Regions from separate parts of the Mucilaginibacter sp. 21P genome, predicted to be linked through region 2. Evidence: riboswitches for the same ligand, from Rfam matches in the RefSeq annotation. Region 2 holds a riboswitch; each other region holds the start of a gene.

Region 1 (5,363 bases), 2.2 Mb from region 2:
GGCTGACTCAGATTAAACGGTGCCAGAAACCCATAAGTATTAATTAACTGGTAGGGATCAGTTGCTTTACCAACTTTTGACCATCCGCCGCGTACTTTTAAATAGCTTAAAACATCGCTTTTTAAATCCAGCGCTTCTGAAAGCACCAAACTACCATTAACAGACGGGTAGAAGTAAGAAAGGTTAGCAGCAGGCAGGGTAGACGACCAATCATTACGGCCGGTTACGTTGATAAAGGCATAATCCCTGAAACCTATCTGCGCCGAAGCGAAGTAGCTATATGTTTTAAGTTTGCCGTAAACATTTGAAGATACCAGAGGGTCGCGCGAGTTGCTAAGCGTATATAAGCCAGCAATGGCAAGTTTCGGTGCTATCTGGTCGTTCTGCTCGCGGGTTGTAGTACCAATGTTACCACCCACAAAAGCGTCTAAAGAAAAATCTTTGTTCAGCTTTTTGGTGTACTGTAAGCGGCCTTCGGTATTGGTCTCGTTTACATAGTAAGCATCTTCTTCATAAGACCCAAATGGGGTACCGTTTGTGCCGTAAGCCACTTTTATCTTGCGCCTGTCGTTATAGAAATCGGTACCGGTGCGCAGGTTGGCAGATAAGCCTTTGATGATCTTGTAGTTTACCTCAGCGCTCCCTATAAAATGATTTTTAAACTGTCCAACGGTATTTTCGTAAGCGATAAAATATGGATTGCTGTAGTAGCTGTTATTCCAGTTAAACGTATTTCCGTTGGCATCACGGTAGTTTTTAAGCTGGCTTACATCAACCTGGCGGCCAAACCATGTAAACTGGAGCATGGTGCTTGTTGCACGCCTGCCGTAAGTACCCGGTAAGTTACCTGCATCGTCTTTGATGTAATTAGCGGTTGTGGTAACGGTAAGTTTATCGGTAGGCCGGAACGTTGTGTTCAGCGAGAACGAGTTTCGCCCCAATGATGAATTAGGTACTACACCGGTTTGGTGCAGGTTGTTGTACGATGCTCGGAAATCGAATTTATCGCTGCTGCCCGCGAAGGCTACACCGTTATTTAAAGTAACGCCGGTATTAAAGAAACTGCGAACATTATCCGGATGCGCTATAAAAGGCACCGGTGTGCCGTTGGAGTAAAATTGCGGTATCAGGCGGCCGTCCAAGCGCGGTCCCCAGCTTTCGTCAACACCGTCGTTAACGCCGCCACCCTTGCCATCAACATAACTGAATTTGCCGTTAGCGCCTTGTCCGTATGAATTTTGGTAGTCAGGGAAAACTTTAAGAGTAGCAAAGCTGGTGTAAGAGTTAATGGTAACGCCAATGCCCTTTACACCCTTACCGGTTTTAGTTTTAATAAGGATAACGCCTGAAGCCGCACGCGAACCGTATAAAGCTGCAGCGTTAGGGCCTTTCAGAACGGTAATAGATTCGATATCCTCAGAGTTGAAATCAGATAGTGAGTTGGGAAAATCGCGCGAACCGTTTGTGCCTAACTGCTGCGTGTTATCCACCAACACACCATCTACCACAAACAGGGGTTGGTTATTGCCGGAGATAGATACCTCACCACGTATAACGATACGCGATGAACCCATATCGCCCTGGCTATTGGTAACGGTAACACCGGCTATTTTTCCGGCAAGGGCATTCACCAGGTTAGTTTCCTTGGCTTCGGATATGTCTTTCGACTTAAGTCCCTGAACCGCGTAGCCTAAAGATTTTTTATCCTTGCTGATGTTTAGTGCGGTCACCACCACCTCATTAAGTGAGTTAGGTGCCTCCACTAAGACTATCTGCAGCGGGGCGGAACTTTGCGTAACGGTGATGCGCTGTGTGGTGAAGCCCAGGTACGATACCTGTAGCACATCATTTACTTTGGCATTGATACTAAAGCGGCCCTGAACATCTGTTTGGGTGCCATTGGTTGTGCCTTGTACGGTTACACTTACACCCGGTAAAGGCTGGCCGTCGCCCTTAGCAGTTACCACGCCGCTTACCTTAATTGATTGGGCCGATAAGTGCTGAACAATGATTACCGGTAGTAAAGCCACCAGTAAGAGTTTGTAAATTTTTGACATTTTTTACTGTGAAATAAAGTTTTGAACATGGCATACCTATCTACTTTGCCCGGTAAAATCTACCTGCATTAATGAGTATGCAATAAATTAAATGGAGTTAATGTTACTGGGTTAACAACAGCAGCAACAACACATGCCAGGCATTCGCCAGCATAAAGCGAAAGGGGTTAAGGATAACGATACAGTTTGCGTAAAAGCTGTTTTCATAGTTGTTTGTAGGGTAACGTTTATTGTTTGTCTTTTATAAACTCACCAGGTAAGTACCGGTTAATTGCGGCAAATAAATTGCACTCGCTTATCTTTCTCCTGTTTATCAGGAGCAGGATTTAGCACCTTTCGCCAACGCAGGGGCAGAGGTTGCTAAGACGTCAAAGGGCCATTCCCTCGGTCTTTCTGGATAAGTCTTAAAAAGAACTTCGATGCAAATATAGATTAAAAATATATAATGTCTACGTATTTTGTAGATATTTTTCTAAATGACTTTTTAATGGCATAAAACCGCCATACCGAAACGTACGGGCAGTTTTTGGTGGACAGAGTATTTGGCAAACAGCAACTGCCGGGCATATATTAAAATAGATTAAGTACCCAAATACCGTTTGATATTATACATTTGCGGCATGAATACCCGGTTAACAGTTGAAAAAATTGGCGGCACATCAATGAGTGCCCTTAAAGATGTAATTGATAACATTGTGTTTTACGGCGATTCGCCATACAATCGAATCCTTGTTGTATCGGCGTTCTCCGGCGTTACCAATATTTTACTGGAGAATAAGAAAACTAAGGCGCCGGGTGTTTACCATCGTTTTGCAAAAGGAGAGGATTACCGGACAGCACTTAACGAGGTTTCTGTGGAACTTAAGCGCTTAAATGCAGTATATGGCGAGCTGGGCCTTGATGTTACCTGGGCTGATGCGCAGATAGATCAGCACATGGCAAAGGCTATCGTTTATCTGGATAGCGCCTCTACAATGCTGGCTTCCGGTTATCTTAATGAGGGTGTGTTATTGGCTGCCCGCGAGATCCTGGCTTCCATTGGCGAAACGCATTCGGCCATGGTGCTGGCTGCTATCCTTAAAACCAGGGGACTTAATGCCGTGTTGGTAGATATGGCCGGTTTTGACGATTCTCGCGCCATGACAATTGACGAGCGTATTAAAGATGTCTTTGCTAAAATAGATCTGCCAAACAGCATTTGTATTGTAACCGGTTACGCTAAAGGTACAGAAGGCATTATGCGCGAGTTTGACCGCGGGTATTCTGAGGTAACGTTCAGTAAAATAGCATCCATACTTAGGCCTGATGAGGCCATTATCCACAAGGAATATCACCTTTCAACTGCCGACCCTAATATTGTTGGTATCGATAACGTGCACCCGGTAGGTAATACTAACTATGATATTGCCGATCAGCTTGCCGATGTTGGCATGGAAGCTATACACCCAAAGGCTGCTAAGCCATTGGAAATGGCCGGCATCCATCTGCGCATCAAAAACACCTTTGAACCAGCGCATCCCGGTACGCTGATAACCCGCCAATATGTTTCGCAACTGAAAAGGGTAGAGGTGATCACCGGCACCGATAAGCAATTACTGATCGATATTTACGACCCTTTGATGACCGGCAACGTAGGCAGCGACTTAATTATCATGGAGATATTCGCCGCGCACCAGGTTAGTTATACCTTTAAATCAACCAGTGCAAACAGCATATCCATTGTTATTTGGGAAAACGATTTTAAGGAAGCACTGATAACTGATCTGAGAACAAAATTTGAGCGTGTTAAGCACGAGCCGGTTTCCATGGTTTGTTTATTAGGTACCAATATGGATCAGCCAGGTTTGCTGGCTAAAAGCACTGCAGCACTTGCCCGCGATGAGATAAACATCCTGGCAGCAGGTTTAGCGTATGGCCGGGTTAACATCCAGTTTGTTGTACCGCGCGATCAGTTTAAGGCATCTGTAATAGCGCTGAACAAAGCGTTAGGGTAGATATTACGCTATCTCGGCATACGCACTTTCAGCTGCGGATGGTACGGCTTTGTTAAAAATGCCCGCGGATAGATTTTCATGTTCAGTTACCGAAATGGGCTGATTTACTGTAAGTGGCGAATGATGAAAAGCAAGCAACTGCGGCCCGTCCAATTCGTTAAATAAGCGCTGTATATCGGCTGCTTTGCCTATCTGACGTACCAGTAACTGGTTACCTTCTAAAAGCGTTATTCCGCGTGCATTATGTTTATTAATGATATCCCATACAGCGTTCGCTTTTTTAGTTAGCGATATCCTGTACATAGCAGATCTCAAGACCGAACCAAATGCAATAGTAACATCAATCACCCCTATCACTTTACGTATCCTCAGTAGTATGTTATCTACCTGTTGCGCAGGTACCCTTGCTTCAATGGTTATCAAAACGGTATCCGCAACATCGGTTTGAGATTGTGCAAGGGTAACTATCTCGTAGCCCGGCCGGGTAAATAACCCTATAACTTTGACAGTATTTCTTTTTGGTTTTCGCAGCTAAGGCTGAACAATTTTGGAGTAAGCTTTTCTCGTTTCATAGCAAAAAAAAAGCCTCCCTACTTTCGTGGGAGGCTGCAAATTATTTTATTTAAAATTAATTATAGCAAGGCGCCCTCCCATTTTGAACAAATGACAATCACAATAATGCTAATCACATTATTTAAGATTTGTACGCCTTTAGTTTGTTTGTTCATTTAAATGAAAGTGCATGTTGTAAAACAGGGAAAATATTTTCGAAAATCAAAGGTTGTAACGCATTTTTATTTTTTGGCTTAATTTAACATTTTTTAGGAATCGCCTTGTGCGTTTATTTTCAGTGGTTTAACTATATTTAGGCACTTAATCCTAAGCAATGTTGGTTAAACCCTTATTATCGGTGTTGGCGCTGCTGGCAGTGTCAACGTCTTATGGGCAGCAAAAAGGCTACTACCGCACGCCTGCCCTGCATCAAAACACAGTGATCTTTACCGCCGAAGGTGACCTTTGGAAGTATGACCTAAGCAGCAACCAAACCAGCAGGTTAACAACTAACGACGGGGTAGAATTGAACCCCGCCATATCTCCTGATGGTAAGCAGGTGGCTTTTCTGGGTCAGTACGAAGGTACTACAGAGGTATACCTTATGGATATAAACGGTGGTGTGCCTAAGCGCTTAACTTATGAGCTTACCGGTGGCCAGTACATTTCCGGCTGGACAAAGGACGGGAAAATACTTTACCGCAGCGAGGGAAACACATCCTTACCGCAGCCACAGCTTATAAAATTAGATCCTGTTATC
Region 2 (5,363 bases):
ACGGCCTTCAGCTTATCCATCAGCGTATGATAAAAATCGGCAATGGTGGCTGCCCCTAACGAGCCTGTACATTTACCACCTGTGCTGGTTGTAATGTGCAGCTGATGGTTCACCAGGTCGAGATCTATCTGAAAAATACCATCCTCGTAAGGGATGCTTCCGGTAGTTAAGCCATTAGCGCTCACATACAAAGTAACCTGCCAGGAGTGGTTTATCCAAGGCGATTTTTTCAAACGTACCTTGCCTATCATCTGCGTCCACATGTGTACGGTGGCAATGGTATCTTTCAGGTAATGAAAATCAAGAACAGGCCAGTTGTGTGTTGATTTGCTCATAATGGTACTACAAGTGAGGGGGAGGAATTGTTGGAGCCTCACCCCAACCCCTCTCCAAAGGAGAGGGGCTTTGTCTTTACCCTCTTTTCGCGCAGCGAAGAGGGGGTCGACAAGCGTAGCGGTGTCGGGGTGAGTTAATTGACGAGTTGACTCACCCCGTCCCTATTGCTATCGGGATGCGCGACCCTTTCTGCTACGCAAAGAGGATGAGGAAATAAGCCATGTCATTGCGAGGAGTCCCGATGGCTATCGGGACGACGTGGCAATCTCCTCGCGTGGCACTAACGCGATGAGATTGCCGCGCTATCGCTCGCAATGACACGGTTCTTTTTTACACGTGTCTTTCTTAAGAAGGATTGGCGTATGCCTAAAAAAGCAATGGGCCTTGCGGCCCAATTACTTTAGTTAGCAGTTTAGTAGTTTGATGCCGCGGGTAGATTCGAACTACCGTGTAAGGTTTTGCAGGCCCTCACCTATCCTCTCGGTCACGCGGCTTAAAATTTTCAGAAGCCTTATTTATTAGGCTGCGGCGTAGTTCTCAGGTAAGGTTTCACCTCTTTGAAACCTTTAGGGAACTTAGCCGGAATATCTTCGGTTTTTATGGCCGGTAACACTACCACATCCTCACCGTCTTTCCAATCGGCCGGGGTAGCAACGCTGTGGTAAGCGGTTAACTGCAACGAATCTATCACCCTTAAGATTTCCTGAAAGTTGCGGCCGGTTGATGCCGGGTAGCTAATGATCAGTTTGATCTTTTTGTCGGGACCGATGATGAACAATGAACGTACGGTAGCCGTTAGCGAAGCATTAGGGTGGATCATATCATAGGCCTCAGAGATCTTACGGTCCTCATCGCCGATAATGGGGAAAGTTACCTCTACGTTCTGCGTTTCGTTAATGTCGTTGATCCAGCCTTTGTGCGATTCAACGTTATCAGTGCTTAAAGCAAGCACCTTTACGTTACGTTTCTCAAATTCGTCTTTTAATGCAGCCGTTTTTCCCAACTCGGTAGTACATACCGGGGTATAATCGGCAGGATGCGAGAAAAGTACCCCCCAGCCATCGCCAAGGTATTCGTAAAGGTCAATTTCGCCTTTTGATGTTTGCGCCTTAAAGTTTGGGGCATCGTCGCCAATTCTTAAACTCATGGTTCTAATTTTTTAAGTTGAATATTTAAACAGCTTTTAAATAAGCCTGCTATTGGTAAAATAGTTTCAATAATATATCCGGAAGTAAGCGATAGATGGGCTGTAACAGTGATATCCTGCGGCAATGCAGGTCGTTTAAATCAGCTTATCTGTCTCAGTACTAATTAGTACAAAGCAGGAATTAGCACCTTTTACCAAGCGGTACAGGTTGCTAAGACTTCGCAGGGCCCTTCCCTCGGTCTTTCTGGATAAGTATATTTAAAGAACGATAACGATACAAAAATAAATAAAAACTACAAATTTGGTAGTCTTTTATTTAAAATATTATAAGTTATTGATAATGAGGGATAAATATTTAAGAATAGCAATACTGACAATTTTTTGTCAGCGTTCACGGTGTTCACAAGTGTTCATGGCGTGAACGTGAACACCTGTAAAAGCCGCTTTAACGACAGTTGATAATGGCAATTTGTCCCATATCAGCTTAAAAACAGAAGGCGATGCGATCAATTGCATCGCCTTCTACCCTAAGACTAACATATAACTAAGCCTATTTGCCGTTCAGTTTTTTGATCAACTCTACCTCTTCAGGCTTGTAAGGAGTACCATCCTTGCGGAAAATATCATGGAACCACTCTTTGGGTTCGCCGCCATTTGGCATTGGGGTGTCCCAGGCATAAATGGTGTTGGTTTTACCGGCTACGAAGCCCCAGTTAAGCGCACCAACATTCTCTTTCTTTAACATGGGCATAACCGTTTCAAAGCGACTGTTGCGCGTGCGGGCCATGTATTCGGTACAGATCAACGGCCTGCCGTGTGTTTTCAGCATCTGGATGGTTTTCAAATGCGAAGGCTCCTCAGTGTAATCGTGGTAAGTGATCACGTCAGAATTTAACGCCTGGTAAGCGTTTAGCTTCTCAAACGACCAATCCCACAAACCAACAGATAGCGGCTGTGAAGGGTTTACCGCTCTTGCCCAGGTAAACACTTTTACCAGCAGGTCCATTGAGGCATCTTTCTTTTTAGAGTTGCCCGGCTCGTTGTAAAGGTCCCAAAGCAATATGCGTTTATCGTTTTTAAAGGCGGTCATTACGTCGGTTACGTAAGCTTTTAGCATAGCTTCCTGGCCAGGCGTACCCAGGCGGTTACCCGGATCCTGCAGCCAACCTGAATTATGTACGCCGGTTTTTGGCGCAGGCTGTTTACCAATTTTTGCATCAGCGTTCCAGCAATCATCAAAAAAAACAAACATGGTTTTAATATGGTGCTTATCTGCAATGGCTAAATAATCGTCTATGCGTTTTTTAAAGCCGGGTTTACCCTGTTGCCAGGCAAGACTGTATAAGAACACACGCATAGTATTAAAGCCTATCCCCTCCGCGTAGCCTAATTCTTTGTCTATGGTTTTAGGATCAAAGCTATCAGCCTGCCACATTTCTAACTGGTTGATAGCCGTGCTGGGTATAAAATCAGCGCCGCTCATCCATTTGTGTTGCGCATACCAGGTGTTTGCTTTAGCCGCCGGCCATACTTTGGCTACCGGAGCGTTTTGTGCAATTGTATTAACAGAAGTGGTGCTGATAAATGCCGCAGCAAGGGCTGTTAACAAAGTAAATCTCATAAGTTTTTAAATTGGTAGCGGTAAACTTATAAAAAAATGTCAATAGTACATATATCATAAGAAAACAGATCTGTTGAATCAGCAATATTTGTGATATTAAAAATATTGATAATCATAAAAGTTGTAAAACACTTAAATTAAGTAGCTTGTCGTCTTAAAATATATAGTATTTTTACACGGTTAATTTTAATAACCAAACAGAAAAGCAAACGTATACACGCGATAGTTTTAGCCGATTGAGTTTCGATTTTGTGAGCATGACGAATTGATCAACCCCTCATAAACCAAGGGTTAATCAATTTTACGAAACAAGAAATTCTTGTTTCCCTGCTCGAAATTTTAAACAACAAATAGTTGTACTTGCGGCTTTGGCATATTATTTACAATAACACGGCGTTACAGAATGAATTTTTGATAATTGCGTGAATGACTTTGACAGACGGACATACTTTTGACGGTGAGAGCCTGTCTTATATAGCACATCTTATAGATAACAAGGACATTGGTATTTGGGAGTACCACAACCAAAGCAAAGAGCTTAAATGGTCTAAGGGTTTTTATAATATGTTGGGTTATTCGCCCGGAGAAATTGAATGTTCAAACAATTATTTCTTCGATCATTTACTTTATTACCAGGATAAAGATGCATTCATCAAAGCCACTTACTCCCCAAAACATGATGGTCCACGCGTAGCTCATATCCGCCTGCTTACCAAAAACCAAGGTTACCAATGGTTTGAAAGTACAACTCATCGCCGCGACACAGGTAATGGTAATGTGATGTATGGCTTTCTCACCAACATCAACGCCATAAAACTTGCGCAGGCAAAAAGCGCCGAAAGCGAATTACAGGCTCTTGAGATAGGCCGTATTGCTAAGATAGGTTTGTGGGAGATAGACAGCCGAAGCATGGAGCTTAAATTTAGCCCGGAGGTATATGACATCTTTGAGCTGAGCAATCATATCAAATTAAGCGTTCCGGAAGCCATTGAATTCTTTTTACCACAATATCGCCCGCTGCTCGAAGATGCAGTTAACCAGGCACTAACACTCTGCAAGCCATATGATATTGAGGTTGAGTTCCGTACAGCTAAAAACAATATTATTTGGGTTAAATGCAGGGCTGTACCCGTATTAGACGAACATGGCCGCTGTATCATTTTACGTGGCACTTTCCAGGATATTGATAACATAAAACGCCGTGGGCTTACGCTGCAATCGTCCATTAACCTGCTTGACGATCAAAATAAACGACTGCAAAACTTTGCCTACATTGTATCGCACAACCTGCGGTCACATGCAGGTAACCTCAAATTTATGGTAGATCTGTTTGAGGAGAGCGACCTTCAGGAAGATCGTACAGAGATCTTTCAGCACATCAAAACCATCAGCCAAAGCCTAAGTTCAACCATGAGCCATTTGGAAGAGATAGTACGGATGCAGGCCGAGGTATCAAAAGGTACCAAGCTGGTTGAATTTCAAAAGATCTACGATAACGTAACACTGGCTTTGCAAAACAATATCGAAGCTTCGCATGCCGAAATACATGTTAATTTTAATGAAGCGCCGGCCATAAACTATGTGCCTGCTTACCTGGAAAGTATCCTGCAAAACTTTCTTACCAACGCCATAAAATACAAACACCCAAACAGGCATCCGGTAATCCATATTGCTACTTACAAAAGCGGCAACAACATCTATCTGGTTTTTGATGACAACGGTTTAGGCATCGACCTTGATCGTTATGGCGATCAGCTATTTGGGATGTACAAAACCTTCCATCAAAATTCTGATTCTAAGGGGATTGGCCTTTTTATGACGCGCAACCAAATTGAGGCACTTGGCGGTACCATTAACGTAGAAAGCACAGTTAATGTTGGCACAAAATTTACTGTTAAACTGGTATAAGTTTAAAATATTGATGAGTAGTGAAACCAAATTTGTGAGGGTAGGCATTGTTGACGACGACAAGATTTTTAGATATGGTTTTAGGAAACTGACGGAAATTAAAGGCCTTTTTAACGAAATACTCGAATTTAGCAACGGAAAAGAAGCTATAGATTATTTGAAAGACCCCAACAACAGCAATCATTTACCCGATGCCTTGTTTGTTGATATTAACATGCCCATCATGGATGGATGGGAATTTAATGATGCATTTGGGGAAATAAAATCCCAATTACCTAAATCCATCACCTTGTATAACATTAGTTCATCAATTGATATCGAAGATATTAGCAGGGCAAAAAAAAATCCGCT
Region 3 (5,363 bases), 2.2 Mb from region 2:
GTTACTTCTAAACCACTGGTGATGGTATCTGCCCCTTTACCTGAGCCAAATTTGTTGCTCCAGCCAAAACCCTGTTCAGCAAGGTCAGCAGCTTCAGGCTCTTTATCAACATTATCTGATGATGCAGCACCGTGGGTTTTGCCAAAAGTGTGGCCACCTGCAATAAGGGCAACGGTTTCTTCATCATTCATTGCCATGCGGCCAAACGTTTCGCGGATATCCCGCGCAGCCATAATTGGATCGGGGTTACCGTCCGGTCCTTCAGGGTTTACATAAATCAAACCCATATGCGCCGCACCAAGTGGTTCTTCCAGTTTACGGTCATGCGTATTGCCGTCGGCATTTTCGTCAGATGATACAACCCCATGTGCTGCCACACCCGGTTGGCCATCTGCATAGCGTTTATCATTACCCAGCCAGGTAGTTTCGGCTCCCCAAAAAACAGACTCATCTGCTTCCCAAACATCTGCACGGCCACCGGCAAAACCAAATGTTTTGAAACCCATCGACTCCAAAGCCACGTTGCCTGTGAGGATCATCAGATCCGCCCATGATATTTTTCGACCATATTTTTGCTTGATAGGCCAAAGTAACCTGCGGGCTTTGTCGAGGCTAACGTTATCAGGCCAGCTATTTAAAGGTGCAAAACGTTGCATACCCGCACCGGCACCGCCACGGCCATCGGTTACGCGGTAAGTACCGGCGCTGTGCCATGCCATACGTATGAATAAGCCGCCGTAATGACCAAAATCTGCAGGCCACCAGTCTTGCGAATCGGTCATCAACGCGTGCAGGTCTTGTTTAATGGCTTCCAGGTCTAATGATTTAAACTCTTCGGCATAGTTAAACTGCTCATCCATCGGGTTGGTAAGCTGCGAATTTTGGCGTAAAATATTCAGCTTAAGCTGGTTTGGCCACCAATCGCGGTTGCGTGTACCGCCACCTGCGGTGTTATGAGTCAAAGTGCCATTGTGGAAAGGGCATTTGCTGATGTCGTTCGAATTGTTTTCCATGTTAAAATTGATTGGTTAGTATCTGATGATTAACAAATGTGAAGGTAGGAGTTAAACAAACACAATACCAATCGAATTTTTCGATAACGAATAGGGAAAAGTTATATGCAGAGCTGTGAGGGGAGTAGAGTTAGGAGCGTTTGCCGATTGACTCACCCCGACATTGCTGACGCTTGTCGACCCTCTCTTCGCTGTGCGAAAAGAGGGTAAGGATAGTTATCCCTCTGGTGCATGCAGCGGAGAGGGTCCGGCGTGGCGCAGACCGGGTGAGTAAATTTAGGTTTTGAAAATATCAGCAGTTGCTTTATGCCGCTAAAGGCTGCAATAAAGCAGATAATACATTTACCACCCGATTAATCTCTTCAGCGGTGTTGAACCGGCTAAATGAGAAACGTACGGTGTGACGCCCCGGACGAATTTTTAATGCCTGTAATACGTGTGAGGCGGCCCCGGTTGAGCAGGCACTGCCACCGGATACTGCTATGCCTTGTTCGTCCAAACATCGCAGCAGATCGTCCCCGGTATTGGGCAGGCAAACGCTAAGCACCGTGTATAAACTTTTATCTGCGTTGGCAGAATTGCCATTAAAGCTAACGCCGCTGATATTATCTAACAAGCCTGCCACCAACTGGTCTTTTAGTGATTGTATATATAGTTGATGTTGATCCAGATCGGCATAAGCCAGTTGCAGCGCTTTAATAAGGCCTACTATGCCTGCTATGTTTTCTGTACCGGCGCGTAATTTTGCTTCCTGACCGCCGCCGTGCAGCAGTTGGGTTATGGGAGACTCCTTGCGGCAGTATAAAAATCCCACGCCCTTTGGCCCGTGAAATTTATGTGCCGATGCTGCAAGATAATGAACCTTCAGCTTTTGCAGATCATGAACGTAGTGACCTATTGTTTGTACCGTATCGGTATGGAAAAGCGCTTTATATTCTTCGCAAAGTTCGCCAATTGCAGCTATATCATTTAAGTTGCCTATCTCGTTATTTGCATGCATTACCGATACAAAGCTTTTTGGATGCTGTTGTAGCAAGCTTTCCAGATGTACAAGGTCCAATGTCCCCTGAGCATCATGTTCGATGTAGCTTATTTTGATCTTACCTTTTCTCTCAAATTGTTGCAGTGTGTGCAGTACTGCATGGTGTTCAAATTTGGTAGTGATAACGTGCTCAACTTCTGCGCCGTAAATAGCCGAATGGATGGCGGTATTGTCTGCCTCGGTGCCCCCGGATGTGAATATGATCTCCTCCGGACTGGCGTTTAATAATTGCGCAATGGTTTTGCGGCAACTATCCAGCGTAGCTTTAACTTCTCTGCCAAACGCATGATGAGATGAAGCATTGCCAAAGTGCTGCAGGTAAAACGGCGTCATGGCTTCAAATACTTGTTTATCTAATGGAGTTGTTGCGGCGTTATCAAGGTAAATTTTCATATGTTAAATAAATTAATGTCTTTATGAAACTTACCAGTTCACCGGGGCTTGGCAGCAGAACGCTGCTATTGCTTATCTTTCTCCATTAATTACAGGAGCAGGATTTAGCACCTTTTACCAAAGTGGTACAGGTTGCTAAGACGTCAAAGGGCCATTCCCTCGGTCTTTCTGGATAAGTTTTAAAGAACGTTTCGACAGCAAATATACAAATAATATATAAAGTCTATAGTTTTATAGATTTTTTTTGATTTTTCATTTTAGGTGTTTACTTTTGTCCTGTCCGATAAGAAAAACAACATGAGCATCAACGCTAAAATATCTACGTCCGCTGTTAAATCAAGCTTCTCTCAAAGGCTTGGTTATTGTTGTTGTTGATTTCGGCATCTCGTTAAAATCTTTTGATTTTATGATTTTATATAATAGGTCGTTTCGGTCTGTGATTCACACTATTTTTCAAACAATAAATATTTTAAAAACAATCTTCTAAAGCCCCTCTCCAAAGAAAAGGGGTGGGGAGAAGCTAAGGTTAGGTGGCCGAGTGGCGAGGCACGGGTCTGCAACACCTGTTACAGCGGTTCAAATCCGATTCTAACCTCTAAATAAAACAAAAGGCGGGGTGGCCGAGTGGTTAGGCGGGCGTCTGCAAAACGCCATACAACGGTTCGAATCCGTTCTCACGCCTCTTTTAAGTTTCTCATCTCAGGTTTATAATTGGTTACAAAGTGCCCCTGCCCAACAGGGGCCTTTGTTGTTTATGTCTGAACCCGAATTGAAAGAATTTGAGGAATAACAGAATTATAAAAATTCAGCAAATTATTTTAATTCGGGTCCATACAAAAAAAGGCTGCGAAATTTCGCAGCCTTTACAATGAAGTTTTTTAATTATCAATTCACATCGAACCATAATTTGGTAGTTAATGCGTCAGCGCCCTGGCTGGCAACTGCAGCTTTGTAGCTGGTGCCATTAAGCGATTGCTCTGTACCGGGGTAGATAAACCTTAGCGGTATCTTGCCTCCAAGTGTACCGGCAACTGCCGGGGTAAGTTGCGGATAATCCAGGCGTCGCCATTCGGCATAAGCCTCTAATCCCTGGCCAAATAGCGCAATCCATTTTTGTTCGCCTATTGATTTACGATAGTTAGCCGCATCATATGCAACGCTGCTTTGAGCCAGGTAGGTGTTTATATCGGCGGTGCCTATACCGTATTGCGTTAATGATGCGGTTATAGCCTGCCTGTACAAATCGGCAGCGTTGCCGGCAATAAAACCGCGTTGGGCAGCTTCGGCCTGGTCAAATAGTACTTCAGCATAACTGATGATCACTGCCGGTGCGCTTGGCGCTAAAAAGTAGGTGCCCGGTTTTGATGTTTTCGTAAAGCCATAGCTGCTGGCATCACCTACCAAAAGTCCGTTTGGCAAGCCAACATAAGTTTGTGGTGTAGCATCCTTTGTTTTGCTGGCATAAACCGGCAGGCGCGGGTCATTTAATGCAAAAAGCTTATCTACAATTGTTTTGCTGATGCGGTAATCATCCCTGGTATCAAACAAATTGCTGATAGGGTTTTGGTTAGGCGATGCCGCGTAAACCAGTTGTGCGGTTTCGCTGTTACTGCTGATGTAACCGCTGCCATCCGCTTGAATGTCGGCCAGTACCTGCTTTGCTTTTTCAGGCTCGCGGTCTGCAATGCGCAGGGCAATACGTAAACGCAGCGAGTTGGCAAATTTTTTCCATAGCAGTATCTGGTTTGCGCCGCTGCTGGTGCCATAGATGATGTCGCCTGCAATTGCAGGACCTGAAGGGCTAAGGAAGGTTTGAGCCGATTTCAGATCATCGAGGATGGCAAAATACACATCCTTTTGTTTGTCGTAAGCAGGTGTCAGGAATTCGTTAATGCTTGCTGCCTGCGTGTAAGGCACATCGCCATAATTATCAGTTAGCAATTGGAAAGCCCATGATCTTAGTACTAAAGCAACTCCTTTATAATTAGGGTTAGCTTGTGCATCGGCAATTTTTACAAGTGCGTTAAGATTCACAACCCCTCTTGAATAACCTGTACCCCAAAGCTCATTAAAGGATGTACTGGTATAGATATACCTGTCGGGGTCGGTATACTGTATCTTGGCCCAGTTTTGTACCCAAAGCAAGCTGGCGTCCATATTATTGGATGTCCCCCAGTAAGTATCTGCCAAAGCTTTTGTTACGCCTGTTAAGATATAATCCGGCTGACCGGTTTCTGACGCGTTTGGATTTTTGTTGATATCCTCAATCGTTTTTTTGCAGGCTGTTGCCGATAAAAGCAGTGTTCCTGATATGATGGTGGCTAAATATTTAATTTTCATTGTTTTAGAATTTGAGGTTCACGTTAAAACCAAGGTTACGTACAGTAGGCAGCGTAAGGTCTTCTAAACCTTGTGCGTTACCGCTGTTAAATGCTGTTTCAGGATCAATGTTGGGTACCTTTTTGTGTATGATCCAAAGGTTACGGCCAACCAATGATACTGTTGCCGATTGCAGGCCGATGCCTTTAACCCAATTCTGCGGCAGTGTGTATCCAAGCTTTACCTCCCGCAGTTTTACGAATGAAGCGCTGTAAACAAAGGCCTCATCAACGTTAGTGTACCCCTTATAATAAGTTTGAGCGGAAACAATTTTGCTGTTTGCAGATCCATCAGCTTTAACGCCTTTCCATACCATACCATCGTCGTAAACTGTTTCGCCGTTTGGCGCATTTGCTCCTGTTCCCACTTGTACCGCATTAGCTGACGTGTTGTTGCCTGGGTAGTAATAAGATAAACCGCCATTCTCGGCACCTCTACCGGGAAGGGTAGATGCCAACACGCCGGTGTAAGTGCCGGTGCGGTTAGTGTTGGAGTAAATAGAACCGCCAATACGGGCATCAACCAGCACACTAAGA

What was found. A riboswitch is a leader RNA that binds a small molecule or an ion and turns the genes downstream of it on or off. The one in region 2 is predicted to bind S-adenosylmethionine.
Region 1: another riboswitch for S-adenosylmethionine. It lies ahead of INP83_RS10365 (SusC/RagA family TonB-linked outer membrane protein); the one in region 2 lies ahead of INP83_RS19875 (peroxiredoxin).
Region 3: another riboswitch for S-adenosylmethionine. It lies ahead of INP83_RS10345 (cysteine desulfurase family protein); the one in region 2 lies ahead of INP83_RS19875 (peroxiredoxin).

What each region holds. Positions count from the first base shown of each region.
Region 1 covers NZ_CP063061.1:2,264,318-2,269,680, forward strand. Annotated here, with positions in the region: gene INP83_RS10365 (SusC/RagA family TonB-linked outer membrane protein) at 1-2,057, opposite strand, end outside; SAM riboswitch class I at 2,350-2,461, opposite strand; gene INP83_RS10370 (aspartate kinase) at 2,678-4,051, shown strand; gene INP83_RS10375 (hypothetical protein) at 4,055-4,474, opposite strand; gene INP83_RS10380 (S41 family peptidase) at 4,938-5,363, shown strand, end outside.
Region 2 covers NZ_CP063061.1:4,460,615-4,465,977, forward strand. Annotated here, with positions in the region: gene INP83_RS19865 (DUF5996 family protein) at 1-335, opposite strand, end outside; tRNA gene INP83_RS19870 (tRNA-Cys) at 760-830, opposite strand; gene INP83_RS19875 (peroxiredoxin) at 848-1,483, opposite strand; SAM riboswitch class I at 1,626-1,738, opposite strand; gene INP83_RS19880 (cellulase family glycosylhydrolase) at 2,034-3,104, opposite strand; gene INP83_RS19885 (PAS domain-containing sensor histidine kinase) at 3,531-5,012, shown strand; gene INP83_RS19890 (response regulator transcription factor) at 5,026-5,363, shown strand, end outside.
Region 3 covers NZ_CP063061.1:2,258,367-2,263,729, forward strand. Annotated here, with positions in the region: gene katG (catalase/peroxidase HPI) at 1-1,013, opposite strand, end outside; gene INP83_RS10345 (cysteine desulfurase family protein) at 1,318-2,448, opposite strand; SAM riboswitch class I at 2,518-2,627, opposite strand; tRNA gene INP83_RS10350 (tRNA-Cys) at 2,973-3,043, shown strand; tRNA gene INP83_RS10355 (tRNA-Cys) at 3,059-3,130, shown strand; gene INP83_RS10360 (SusD/RagB family nutrient-binding outer membrane lipoprotein) at 3,334-4,788, opposite strand; gene INP83_RS10365 (SusC/RagA family TonB-linked outer membrane protein) at 4,793-5,363, opposite strand, start outside.